Linked DNA regions of Nitratireductor mangrovi. The protein of the gene in region 2 interacts with the protein of the main gene of each other region in a pairwise test. Links are inferred from orthologs where the notes say so. Each region holds a gene or a part of one and is shown on either strand. Other genes may lie near its edges.

Evidence for each region. The genes of interacting proteins can lie anywhere in the genome.
Region 1: the proteins of FQ775_RS04820 (region 2) and FQ775_RS07135 interact in binary tests that used the Escherichia coli proteins (3 or more experiments, as listed by UniProt). The link is inferred for Nitratireductor mangrovi from one-to-one orthologs.

What each region holds. Positions count from the first base shown.
Region 1 is NZ_CP042301.2:1,450,992-1,458,542, reverse strand. What follows is about bases 2,052-5,050. They hold FQ775_RS07135 (two-component system sensor histidine kinase NtrB), read right to left. Parts: upstream 4,123-5,050; coding sequence 2,980-4,122; downstream 2,052-2,979. Other genes in these bases: dusB (tRNA dihydrouridine synthase DusB), read right to left, coding at 4,119-5,050; ntrC (nitrogen regulation protein NR(I)), read right to left, coding at 2,052-2,983. In the rest of the region: FQ775_RS07145 (sensor histidine kinase NtrY-like), read right to left, coding at 1-1,437; more of ntrC, read right to left, coding at 1,526-2,051; more of dusB, read right to left, coding at 5,051-5,150; FQ775_RS07125 (bifunctional 2-C-methyl-D-erythritol 4-phosphate cytidylyltransferase/2-C-methyl-D-erythritol 2,4-cyclodiphosphate synthase), read left to right, coding at 5,308-6,513; FQ775_RS07120 (CinA family protein), read left to right, coding at 6,510-7,004; FQ775_RS07115 (fused MFS/spermidine synthase), read right to left, coding at 7,030-7,551.
Region 2 is NZ_CP042301.2:982,953-985,856, reverse strand. It holds FQ775_RS04820 (P-II family nitrogen regulator), read left to right. Parts: upstream 1-1,235; coding sequence 1,236-1,574; downstream 1,575-2,904. Other genes in the region: glnA (type I glutamate--ammonia ligase), read left to right, coding at 1,620-2,904; FQ775_RS04825 (NAD(P)H-hydrate dehydratase), read right to left, coding at 1-926. UniProt on the Escherichia coli protein: P-II indirectly controls the transcription of the glutamine synthetase gene (glnA). P-II prevents NR-II-catalyzed conversion of NR-I to NR-I-phosphate, the transcriptional activator of GlnA. When P-II is uridylylated to P-II-UMP, these events are reversed.

The sequences.
Region 1 (7,551 bases), 470 kb from region 2 along the record:
GATCGTCACCTGGACGTTGAAGGTACGTTCCGCGCCGGCACGGAAGAACGTCACCTGTTCACGATAGACCGGCCGGCCGGACCCGCGCGCGATCTCGAAAACCCGGCCGATATGTGGCAGCACCGAACTCAGCCTGTCGCCGAGCGCCTTCGATGCTCTGACATGGAGCATGGTCTCGGCGGACCGGTTGACGATGGTGATGACGCCATCCGGGTCGACGCCGATGACCCCGGCAGTCACGCTTGCCAGCACCGCTTCGGAGAAGCGGCGCCGTTCGTCGATCTGGTCCTTGGCCGAGATCAGTTCGTTGCGCTGCGACTTCAGCTGTCCCAGCATCTTGTTGAAGGTGTCCCCGAGCGAGGCGACGTCGCCATCCGAACTGCGCACGGGCACCGAGACATCGAGATTGCCGGTCGAGACCTCGTCCGCCGCGCCGATCAGCTGCCGGATCGGTCGCACCAGCCGGTCGGCGACGGCGATGCCGGTCCAGATCGCGGAAAGCACGATGATCAGCGTCAGCCCGAGATAGACCAGGGCGAAGGCGAACTGGACGGAGGTGCGGCTTTCCTCCAGTTCGCGATAATCGCCGGCGTTGGCCTGGACGATCTGGCGCGCCCGGATCACCTCCGGATCGACAAGCCGGATCGTATAAAGATAGCTGTCATCGATCTCCGCCAGCCGGATGATGGAACCGACGATATTGCGGGTGCGCGGCTCGATCAGCACCGGATCGCCGTCGGCCGCATCCTTGACGGCGCCTGCGGGCGGTTCCGGCATCGCAAACTCGGCGCGCGTGTCGGCCTGGATGATGACGCTGCCGTCGTTCCGGATCAGGGCGGCGTGGGCCAGTCCGCGGCCTACCGCCTGCTGCGTCATGAGTTGCTGGAAGCCTGTGCGGTCGAGGCTGTAGAGGGCCCTGTTCTGGTCGAGCGTCACCGCCATCGACAACGCCGTGCCCTGCAGGTTGCGCGCATTCTCCTGGACGTATGCCTCGGCGATCGACAGCGACGAACTCACGATCGCCTTGGTCTTGATCTCGAACCAGCGATCGAGCCCGATGTCGAGCGTGATCGACGCGATGATGGCGACCGCGAGCGCCGGAACGGCTGCGATCAGCGAGAACAGCGCGACGATGCGCACGTGCAGCCGCGAAGCGGCCTTGCCGTGCCGGCGCGCCACGATGATGCGGTGCACCTCGCGGCCGATCAGCGCGATCAGCGCCAGGATGAGCGTGACGTTGACGGCAATCAGCGTCAGCGTGACCTGGCGGGTCGGCAGGATCGGTCCGAGACCGACCAGGATCGAAAACGAAACGGCCGCGCAGATCAGTGCCGCCACGACGGCGATGATGCCCGGCAACGCCAGCAGCCTGCGCCCCTCCGGCGAGGCGGGGCCGATCACGTCGCCGGCCCGCATGAGTTCGGTCTGAGTCGTCATTTCCTGCCACGCAGTCGCCGTGGCACTCATGCAACACAATGTGGCGATTCTGCAACAAAATCGCGGCAGTCGTGGATTTTTCGGGCGCTCAGCCGCCGCGTGCGGTGCGGTAGACGTTGATGCCCAATTCGCGGATCTTCTTGCGCAGGGTGTTGCGGTTGAGGCCCAGCAGTTCGGCTGCCCGGATCTGGTTGCCGCGCGTGGCCGTCATTGACGCCAAGACCAGCGGATATTCGACCTCGGCCAGGATGCGCTGGTAGAGCCCGGCCGGTGGCAGCTCGTCGCCATAGGATGTGAAATAGCGCTGGAGATAGTGCTCGACCGCCTGGCCGATTGTGATGTTGTCGGGCAGCATCGCCTGCGTCTGTCCGGCCTCGGGCCGCGCCGCGCCGCTCAATTCGGCGTCGATGATCTCGGCGGTGATCTCTTCCTGCGGGTAGAGCGCGGCCAGCCGCCGCACCAGGTTTTCCAGTTCGCGCACATTGCCCGGCCACGAATAGCGTTTCATGGCGTCGAGCCCCGCCGGGACGACGCGCTTGGCCTGCAGGCCTTCCTTCTCGGCCGCGGCAAAAAAATGCCGCACGAGGTCGGGTACGTCCTCGGCGCGCTCGCGCAGCGGCGGCAGGCGAAGCGGCACTACGTTAAGGCGATAGAACAGGTCCTCGCGGAACAGGCCCTGATTGATCAGGGTGCGCAAATCCTTGTTGGTGGCGGCGACGATGCGCACATCGGTCTTGATCGGGGTGCGGCCGCCGACGGTCGTGTATTCGCCCTGCTGCAGCACGCGCAGAAGCCGGGTCTGCGCCTCCATCGGCATGTCGCCGATCTCGTCGAGAAACAGCGTGCCGCCCTCGGCCTGCTCGAAGCGTCCGGTCGAGCGGTGCTGGGCACCGGTGAAGGCGCCCTTCTCGTGCCCGAACAGTTCCGATTCGATCAGGTCGCGCGGGATCGCAGCCATGTTGATGGCAACGAAGGGGCCGTTGCGGCGGCGGCCATATTCATGCAGCGCGCGGGCGACCAGTTCCTTGCCGGTGCCGGATTCGCCGCTGATCATGACCGTCAGGTCGGTCTGCATCATGCGCGCCAGCATGCGGTAGATGTCCTGCATGGCTGCCGAGCGGCCGACCAGTGGCATCGATTCGGGCTGGTCGTCGCTACGCTGTTCGGCTGCCGGCTGTTTCGGCTCCGACAGGGCGCGGTTGACGATGCCCAGCAGTTCGGTGAGATCGAACGGCTTGGGCAGGTATTCGTAGGCGCCCTTTTCGGAGGCCCGGATCGCCGTCATGAAGGTATTCTGCGCACTCATGACGATGACCGGCAATTGCGGCCGCGCCTTCTTGATGCGCGGCAGCATGTCGAAGGCGTTCTCGTCGGGCATGACCACATCGGTGATCACCAGATCGCCCTCGCCCGCCGCCACCCAACGCCACAGCGTCGCCGCGTTTGACGTCACGCGCACGTCGTGGCCGACGCGCGACAATGCCTGGTTCAGCACGGTGCGGATTGCGGCGTCGTCGTCTGCAACAAGAATGCTGCCGTGGCTCATCGATCGTCTCTTTCCGGGGTTTGGTCGCCGCGCCGACTGCCGCTTTCCTTCCAGGCCGGCATCAGGATGCGGAACGTGGTGCCACGCGGGGAGGAATCGCATTCGATGACGCCGCCATGCTCGCCGACGATCTTCGCGACCAGAGCCAGGCCAAGGCCGGAGCCGTTCGTCTTGCTGGTGATGAAGGGATCGAACAGGATCGGCAGGATGTCGTCGGGCACGCCGGGGCCGTTGTCGTGGACGCAGAATTCCAGCGGCAACGAGACGCGGTCGCGGGTGCCGGGAACGGCGAGCCTGATGCCGGGCCTGAACGCCGTCGACAAGGTGATCTCGCCGCCGGTATCCGGCCCGACGGCCTCGGCGGCGTTCTTGACCAGGTTGAGGAACACCTGGACCAACTGGTCGCGGTTGCCGTAGACCGGCGGCAGCGACGGATCGTAGTCCTCGAGGATACGGACCTTGTTCGCGAAGCCGTTGCGGGCGATCGCCTTCACGTGGTCGAGCACGACATGGATGTTGACGGCCTCGCGGGCGATCGGGCGTTCGTCCGAGAAGACCTCCATGCGGTCGACCAGCGCCACGATGCGGTCGGTTTCGTCGGTGATTAGCCGGGTCAGCGCCCGATCCTCGTCTGATGCACTCGATTCCAGAAGCTGGGCGGCGCCGCGAATACCGGAGAGCGGGTTCTTGATCTCGTGGGCAAGCATCGCCGCCAGCCCCGTGACCGAGCGTGCCGCGCCGCGATGCGTCATCTGGCGATCGATCTTGTCGGCCATCGAGCGTTCCTGGAACATCACCACCACGGAGCCCGGAAGCTCCGGCACCGGGGCGACGAGGATATCGACCAGCTTGTCGCCGCCAAGGCGCGGCGAAGAGATATCGACCCGGTATTCGTTGACCGGCGACTGGCGCTCGCGCACCTGTTCGACGAGTGTCAGCAGCGGGCTGCCGAACGGCACGAAATGGCCGAGCGTGTTGCGCGCCAGCATGACGGCGCTGGAACGGAAAAAGTCCTCGGCGTCGGCATTCGCGAAGGAAATGCGGTCGTCCGCGTCGAGCATGATGACGGGGTGGCGGATGGTGTTCAGCACTACCTCGGCCAGCGACACCTGCGGCGGGGAAAGCGTCGCTGTCGTCATGCGGCGCTCCTCAGGCCGGGCATGGCGTCGCCTTGCAGAATGAAGGCGGCACGTAGCGCGGCGGCGACCTGCCCGGGATCGGTGCCGGTCATGATCGCGTGGCGATCCGCCTGTTCGAGCGCTTGAGCGTGCCGGTCGAGATACCAGCCCAGATGTTTCCGGGCATGGCGCACGCCGGTCGTCACGCCATAAAGGGACAGCATGTCGCGATAATGGTCGACCACATAGTCCGCGATCTCTTCCGGCGAACTTGGTATGCCCGGCGCGACCGTGCCCGCGGCACGGGCGGCGATGGCGCCGGCGATCCACGGCGCACCGCAATGGGCGCGCCCGACCATGACCGCATCCGCGCCGGAGGCTTGCAGGACCGCGACCGCGTCGTCCTCCGTCTTGATGTCGCCATTGGCGATCACCGGGATCGACACGGCCTCCTTAACCCGCCGGATGGCGCGCCAGTCTGCCTGCCCCTTGTAGAACTGGCAGCGGGTGCGCCCATGCACCGTCACCATCCGCGCACCGGCGGCCTCGGCCCGGCGCGCCAGCTCGGGCGCCAGCAAAGCGCTTTCGTCCCAGCCGAGCCGCATCTTCACGGTGACCGGAACCGAAACGGCTTCGGCTGCCGCCGCGATCAGCGATTCGGCAAGGTCCAGATCGAGCATCAGTGCCGACCCGCAATAGCCGCCGGTCACCTTCTTGGCCGGGCAGCCCATGTTGATGTCGACGATGTCGGCGCCCTCGCCCGCCGCGATCCGCGCGCCCTCGGCAATCCAGCGCGCCTCGCGGCCGGTCAGCTGAACCACGCGCGGCGTTTCGTCGGCCCACAGCAGTCGCCGCCTGGTGTCGCCACGCCCGCGTGCAAGCTCGCCGCTGGCAATCATCTCGGAGACCACCATGCCCGCACCGTGGCGGAAGGCGCGGCTGCGAAAGGCGCTGTCGGTGATGCCCGAGAGCGGCGCCAGAAACACCCGGTTGCGAATTTCGACCCCGCCGACCCGCAAGGGCTGAGCCAGATCGTCAAGAACTGCCATGCACATTTTCCGCGCACAATCTCATGCTGCTTAATCCTTAGCCATTGACGGACGATGTTGCAATGCGGAATCCAGCATCCGGACTGCACGCCGGATAAACTTCTGGCCTTCCCCCGGCAGCCTCGCTAATCCAGCGCGACTGATACGGAAAAGGCCCATGTCCACGCGCGAGAAGGGAACGATCGCCGCCGTCATCGTCGCGGCAGGCCGCGGCGAACGCGCAGGCCAGCGCGACGGGCCGAAGCAATATCGCTCCATCGGCGGACGCGCCGTGCTGGCTCATACCATCACCGCGTTTTTAGCGCATCCCCTCGTCGGCAGGCTGGTCGTCGCCATCCATCCCGAAGACGAGGAGCTGTTCCGCACCGCCGTTTGCGACCTGCCCCCGGACGTCGTCATCGTCCATGGCGGCGCGACGCGGCAGGCCTCGACCTTGCGGGCGCTTAAGGCTCTCAAACCCTCCGCGCCAGGCGCGGTGCTGATCCATGATGGCGTCCGGCCCTTCGTGTCGGAGGGCCTCATTGCGCGGGTCGCAGCGGCTGTCACTGCCGATACCGGCGCACTGCCCGCGCTAGCCATTGCCGATACGCTCAAGAAGGCGGGCAATGGCGGCATCGTGTCAGCGACCGTTCCGCGCAATGGCCTTCATGCCGCGCAGACGCCGCAGGGCTTTCCGTTTGCCGCCATCCTCGCTGCGCATCGCCAAGCGGCTGCTGAAGGCCGCGACGACTTCACCGACGATTCGGCCATCGCCGAGTGGGCCGGCCTTACCGTGCGCATCGTCGAGGGCGAGCCCGACAACATCAAGCTGACCTTCGCACGGGAGATCGTTATGGCGGACGAAAAGCTGCGCATGAATGCATCGGCGTGGCCTGACGTGCGCACCGGCAACGGCTACGACGTGCACGCGCTCGGACCCGGCGACCATGTCACGCTGTGCGGTGTCGACATCCCGCACGACAAGGCGCTCGTTGGCCATTCAGATGCCGATGTCGGCCTGCATGCGCTTACCGACGCGCTTCTGGCGACCTGCGGCGCCGGCGACATCGGCACGCACTTTCCGCCATCCGACCCGCAATGGAAAGGTGCTGCTTCCTCGAAGTTCGCCGCGCATGCCGCAACGATTGTCCGCGAGAAAGGCGGTCGCATCGCCAATGCCGACGTCACGCTGATCTGCGAAGCGCCGAAGATCGGCCCGCACCGGCCGGCGATGGTCGCGGCCCTCGCCGCCGCCCTCGGCATCGAGGAACACCGCGTCTCGGTCAAGGCAACGACCAACGAAAAGCTCGGCTTTCTGGGCCGCGGTGAAGGCATTGCCGCGATCGCGACGGCGACGGTGGTTTATCCGGGCAGCCTGTCATGACGACGCATGACGATCTCGCCCGGGCGGTCCTGGCGGCCTGCGAGAGCCGCGGCCTCATGGTCGCCACGGCTGAATCCTGCACCGGTGGCATGGTCGCGGCGGCGCTGACCGACATCGCCGGCTCCTCCGTCGTGGTCGAGCGCGGCTTCGTCACCTATTCCAACGAGGCCAAGGTGGAGATGCTGGGCGTCGATCTGCAGACTCTGGCCCGGCATGGTGCGGTATCCGGCGAAACGGCGCGCGAGATGGCGGTGGGCGCACTCGATCATTCGCGGGCGGATATAGCCGTGTCGGTGACGGGCATTGCCGGGCCCGGCGGTGGCTCTGCCGAAAAACCCGTCGGGCTGGTCTGGTTCGCCGTCGCGCGGCGCAACGGCAACGTCGCCGCGCATCAGCGCCGTTTCGGTGATCTCGGCCGTGATCCGGTCAGGCGGGAGGCGCGCGACCTTGCGCTTCGACTACTCCTCGAGGAAGCCGAACGCGAGCGTTGAATGCGCTTCGGCCGCCGTCGACCGCCTATTTCTTTCGCATCATCGCCGAGATGATGTTCGAGTAGTCGTCAGTCCAGGCGCGCGTTGTTCCCGCCTCCGGCACCGTCCAGCGCGGATCGTCGAGCATTGGCCCGAAATGCGCGGCCTCGCGCGCAATCACCGCCACGCGGGACTTCGCCACGTGGCGCTCGGCGTCAGCCGCGTCCGGCGTGAAATGGCCAGTGCGGATCGCCAACCCCTCGTCCCGGGCGATCGCCGCCAGCACGCTGCCCAGTTCCAGATGGCGGTTCGAGATATGCATGACGACAACGCCGTCGGCGACGACCTTCGACAGATAGAGCGCGATCGCCTCCCGGGTCATGAGATGAACCGGGATCGAGTCGGAAGAAAAAGCGTCGACCAGAAGCAGGTCGTAGCGGTGGTCCGGTTCGCCGGCGAGCGTGATCCGTGCATCGCCGACGATCATCGGGGCATCCGGCGCGCAGGACGGCATGAAGGAGAACAGGCCCTTGTCGACCGCCGCATCCACGACGCTGCGGTCGATCTC
Region 2 (2,904 bases):
ACCTTGCGCGAGTTAACGAAATCGGCGAGTTCGTCGACTCTGTCGGCGCGGCGCAGCATGATCGCTGTCAGATGCGCGGCATTGACCGACATGGCGCTGCCGGGCGAAACCACGGTGACAGCCCCTGCCCCGGCGCGCGCAGCGGCCATGGCGGCAAGCCGCGCGGCACCGGTGGCCGACGGCCCACCGGAAAACGAAGCGACATGGCCGCGGCTGTATTTGTGACCGTTTTCCGTCGGCCTGGGCAGGTGCATCTGCCAGAGACGCGGATTGTTCTGCCAAAGCTTCGGGCCGATGGTGGTCAACGCCTCGTCCGCAATGCCAATGTCGGCGACCACGGTCTCGCCACACAGCGAACGACCCGGCAAGAGCAGATGACCGGGCTTGCGGCGGAAGAAGGTCACCGTCATGTCGGCGCGTATCGCGATCCCGCCAAGTACCTGTCCGCTGTCCCCGGAGAGCCCTGACGGCAGATCGACGGCAAGCACGGCCGCCCCAGAGGCGTTTGCGCGTTCGACCGCCCGAGCAAAATTGCCCTGCAGCGGGCGCGTCAGGCCTGCGCCGAACATGGCGTCAACGACGAGGTCATCGCCGCCGGCGTAGAAAACCTCAAGCGGGCGCGTCCTGAGTTCCAGCGCGGCAAGCGCCATCGCGGCATCCGTGCCGGGCCGTGGGCTGTCGTCCTGATAGGCCGTGACCGGGCAGCCGGCATCGGCCAGCAGCCGCGCCACGACCAACCCGTCGCCGCCATTGTTGCCGGGGCCGCAAAGGACGTGGAAATGCCTCGACGCCGGGTAACGCGCAAGGATGGCCGCGGCGATGGCCGCTCCGGCGCGGCACATGAGCCCGTACCCGTTGGATGGTCCGCCCGCTATCGCAAGACGGTCCGCCTCGCTCATCTCGGCAGGCGTGAGCAATTCATCCATCACGAGGGTAGCTCCCGGTGGTCTTGCACCGTCATATCGAGTAGCACCATCGACGCCAACCGCCGCGTCTGCCTCAGATTTGAGCCGGTTGCACAAAAAATCATCACAGCCCATGATGCCCGGCGTGACAGGGACCCGCCGGGGTGACGACTGGCGGTCGAAAACCCCCGGATTTCAAAGGCGACACGGAGCAACAGCCTGGAGCAGTTGCGCATGAGAGTGCAGGCAAATCTGGCACGGTTCGTGCTTTTCAGGTCGGCGAAACGGGAACCAAACCCGTTCCAAATGCCAGCGGAGGCCAAAACCTAGATGAAAAAGATCGAGGCGATCATCAAGCCCTTCAAGCTCGATGAAGTGAAGGAGGCCCTTCAGGACGTAGGCCTGCAGGGGATCACCGTCACCGAAGCGAAGGGGTTCGGCCGACAGAAAGGTCACACCGAGCTCTATCGCGGCGCCGAGTACGTGGTCGACTTTCTGCCCAAGGTGAAGGTCGAGATCGTGCTGGCCGACGATTCCGTCGAGGCAGCGATCGAGGCGATCCGCAAGGCGGCCCAGACCGGCCGCATCGGTGACGGGAAGATCTTCGTGTCAAGCGTCGAGGAAGTCGTCCGCATCCGCACCGGTGAAACCGGCGTCGACGCCATCTAGTACACACGACCGCAGGCAACCAATCGTCACACAGGGAAAGAGAATATGACGACAGCGAACGAAATTCTGAAGCAGATCAAGGACAACGACGTCAAATTCGTCGATCTGCGCTTTACCGACCCGAAGGGCAAGATGCAGCATGTGACGATGGACATCGCGGCCGTCGACGAAGACATGTTCGCTGACGGCGTCATGTTCGACGGGTCGTCGATCGCCGGCTGGAAGGCGATCAACGAGTCCGACATGGTCCTGATGCCCGACACAGAGACGGCGCATATGGACCCGTTCTTCGCCCAGTCGACGATGGTGCTGGTCTGCGACATTCTCGACCCGATCTCGGGCGAATCCTATAATCGCGACCCGCGCGGTACCGCCAAGAAGGCCGAAGCCTATGTGCGGTCCGAGGGTATTGGCGACACCGTCTATGTTGGCCCGGAAGCCGAGTTCTTCGTCTTCGACGACGTCAAGTACAAGGCCGATCCGTACAACACCGGCTTCAAGCTCGACTCGACCGAACTGCCGTCGAACGACGACGCCGAGTACGAAACCGGCAATCTCGGCCACCGCCCGCGCGTCAAGGGCGGCTACTTCCCGGTGCCGCCGGTCGATTCGGCCCAGGACATGCGCTCCGAGATGCTGACCGTGATGGCGGAAATGGGCGTCGTGGTCGAAAAGCATCACCACGAGGTGGGCGCGGCCCAGCACGAGCTCGGCATCAAGTTCGACACGCTGACCCGCAATGCCGACAAGCTGCAGATCTACAAGTACGTCATCCACCAGGTGGCAAACGCCTACGGCAAGACGGCGACCTTCATGCCGAAGCCGGTTTATGGCGACAACGGCTCCGGCATGCACGTGCACCAGTCGATCTGGAAGGACGGCAAGCCGACCTTCGCCGGCAACGAGTACGCCGGACTATCGGAGACCTGCCTGTTCTATATTGGCGGAATCATCAAGCACGCCAAGGCGATCAACGCCTTCACCAACCCGTCAACCAACTCCTACAAGAGGCTCGTTCCGGGCTTCGAAGCACCGGTCCTGCTCGCCTACTCGGCACGCAACCGTTCCGCATCCTGCCGCATCCCGTTCGGTTCCTCGCCGAAATCGAAGCGCGTCGAGGTGCGGTTCCCGGACCCGGCAGCCAACCCTTATCTTGGTTTCGCAGCCATGCTGATGGCCGGCCTCGACGGCATCAAGAACAAGATCCACCCGGGCCAGGCCATGGACAAGGATCTCTACGACCTGCCGGCAAAGGAACTGAAGAAGGTACCGACCGTGTGCGGCAATCTGCGCGAGGCGCTGACCAGCCTCGACAAGGACCGCGCCTTCC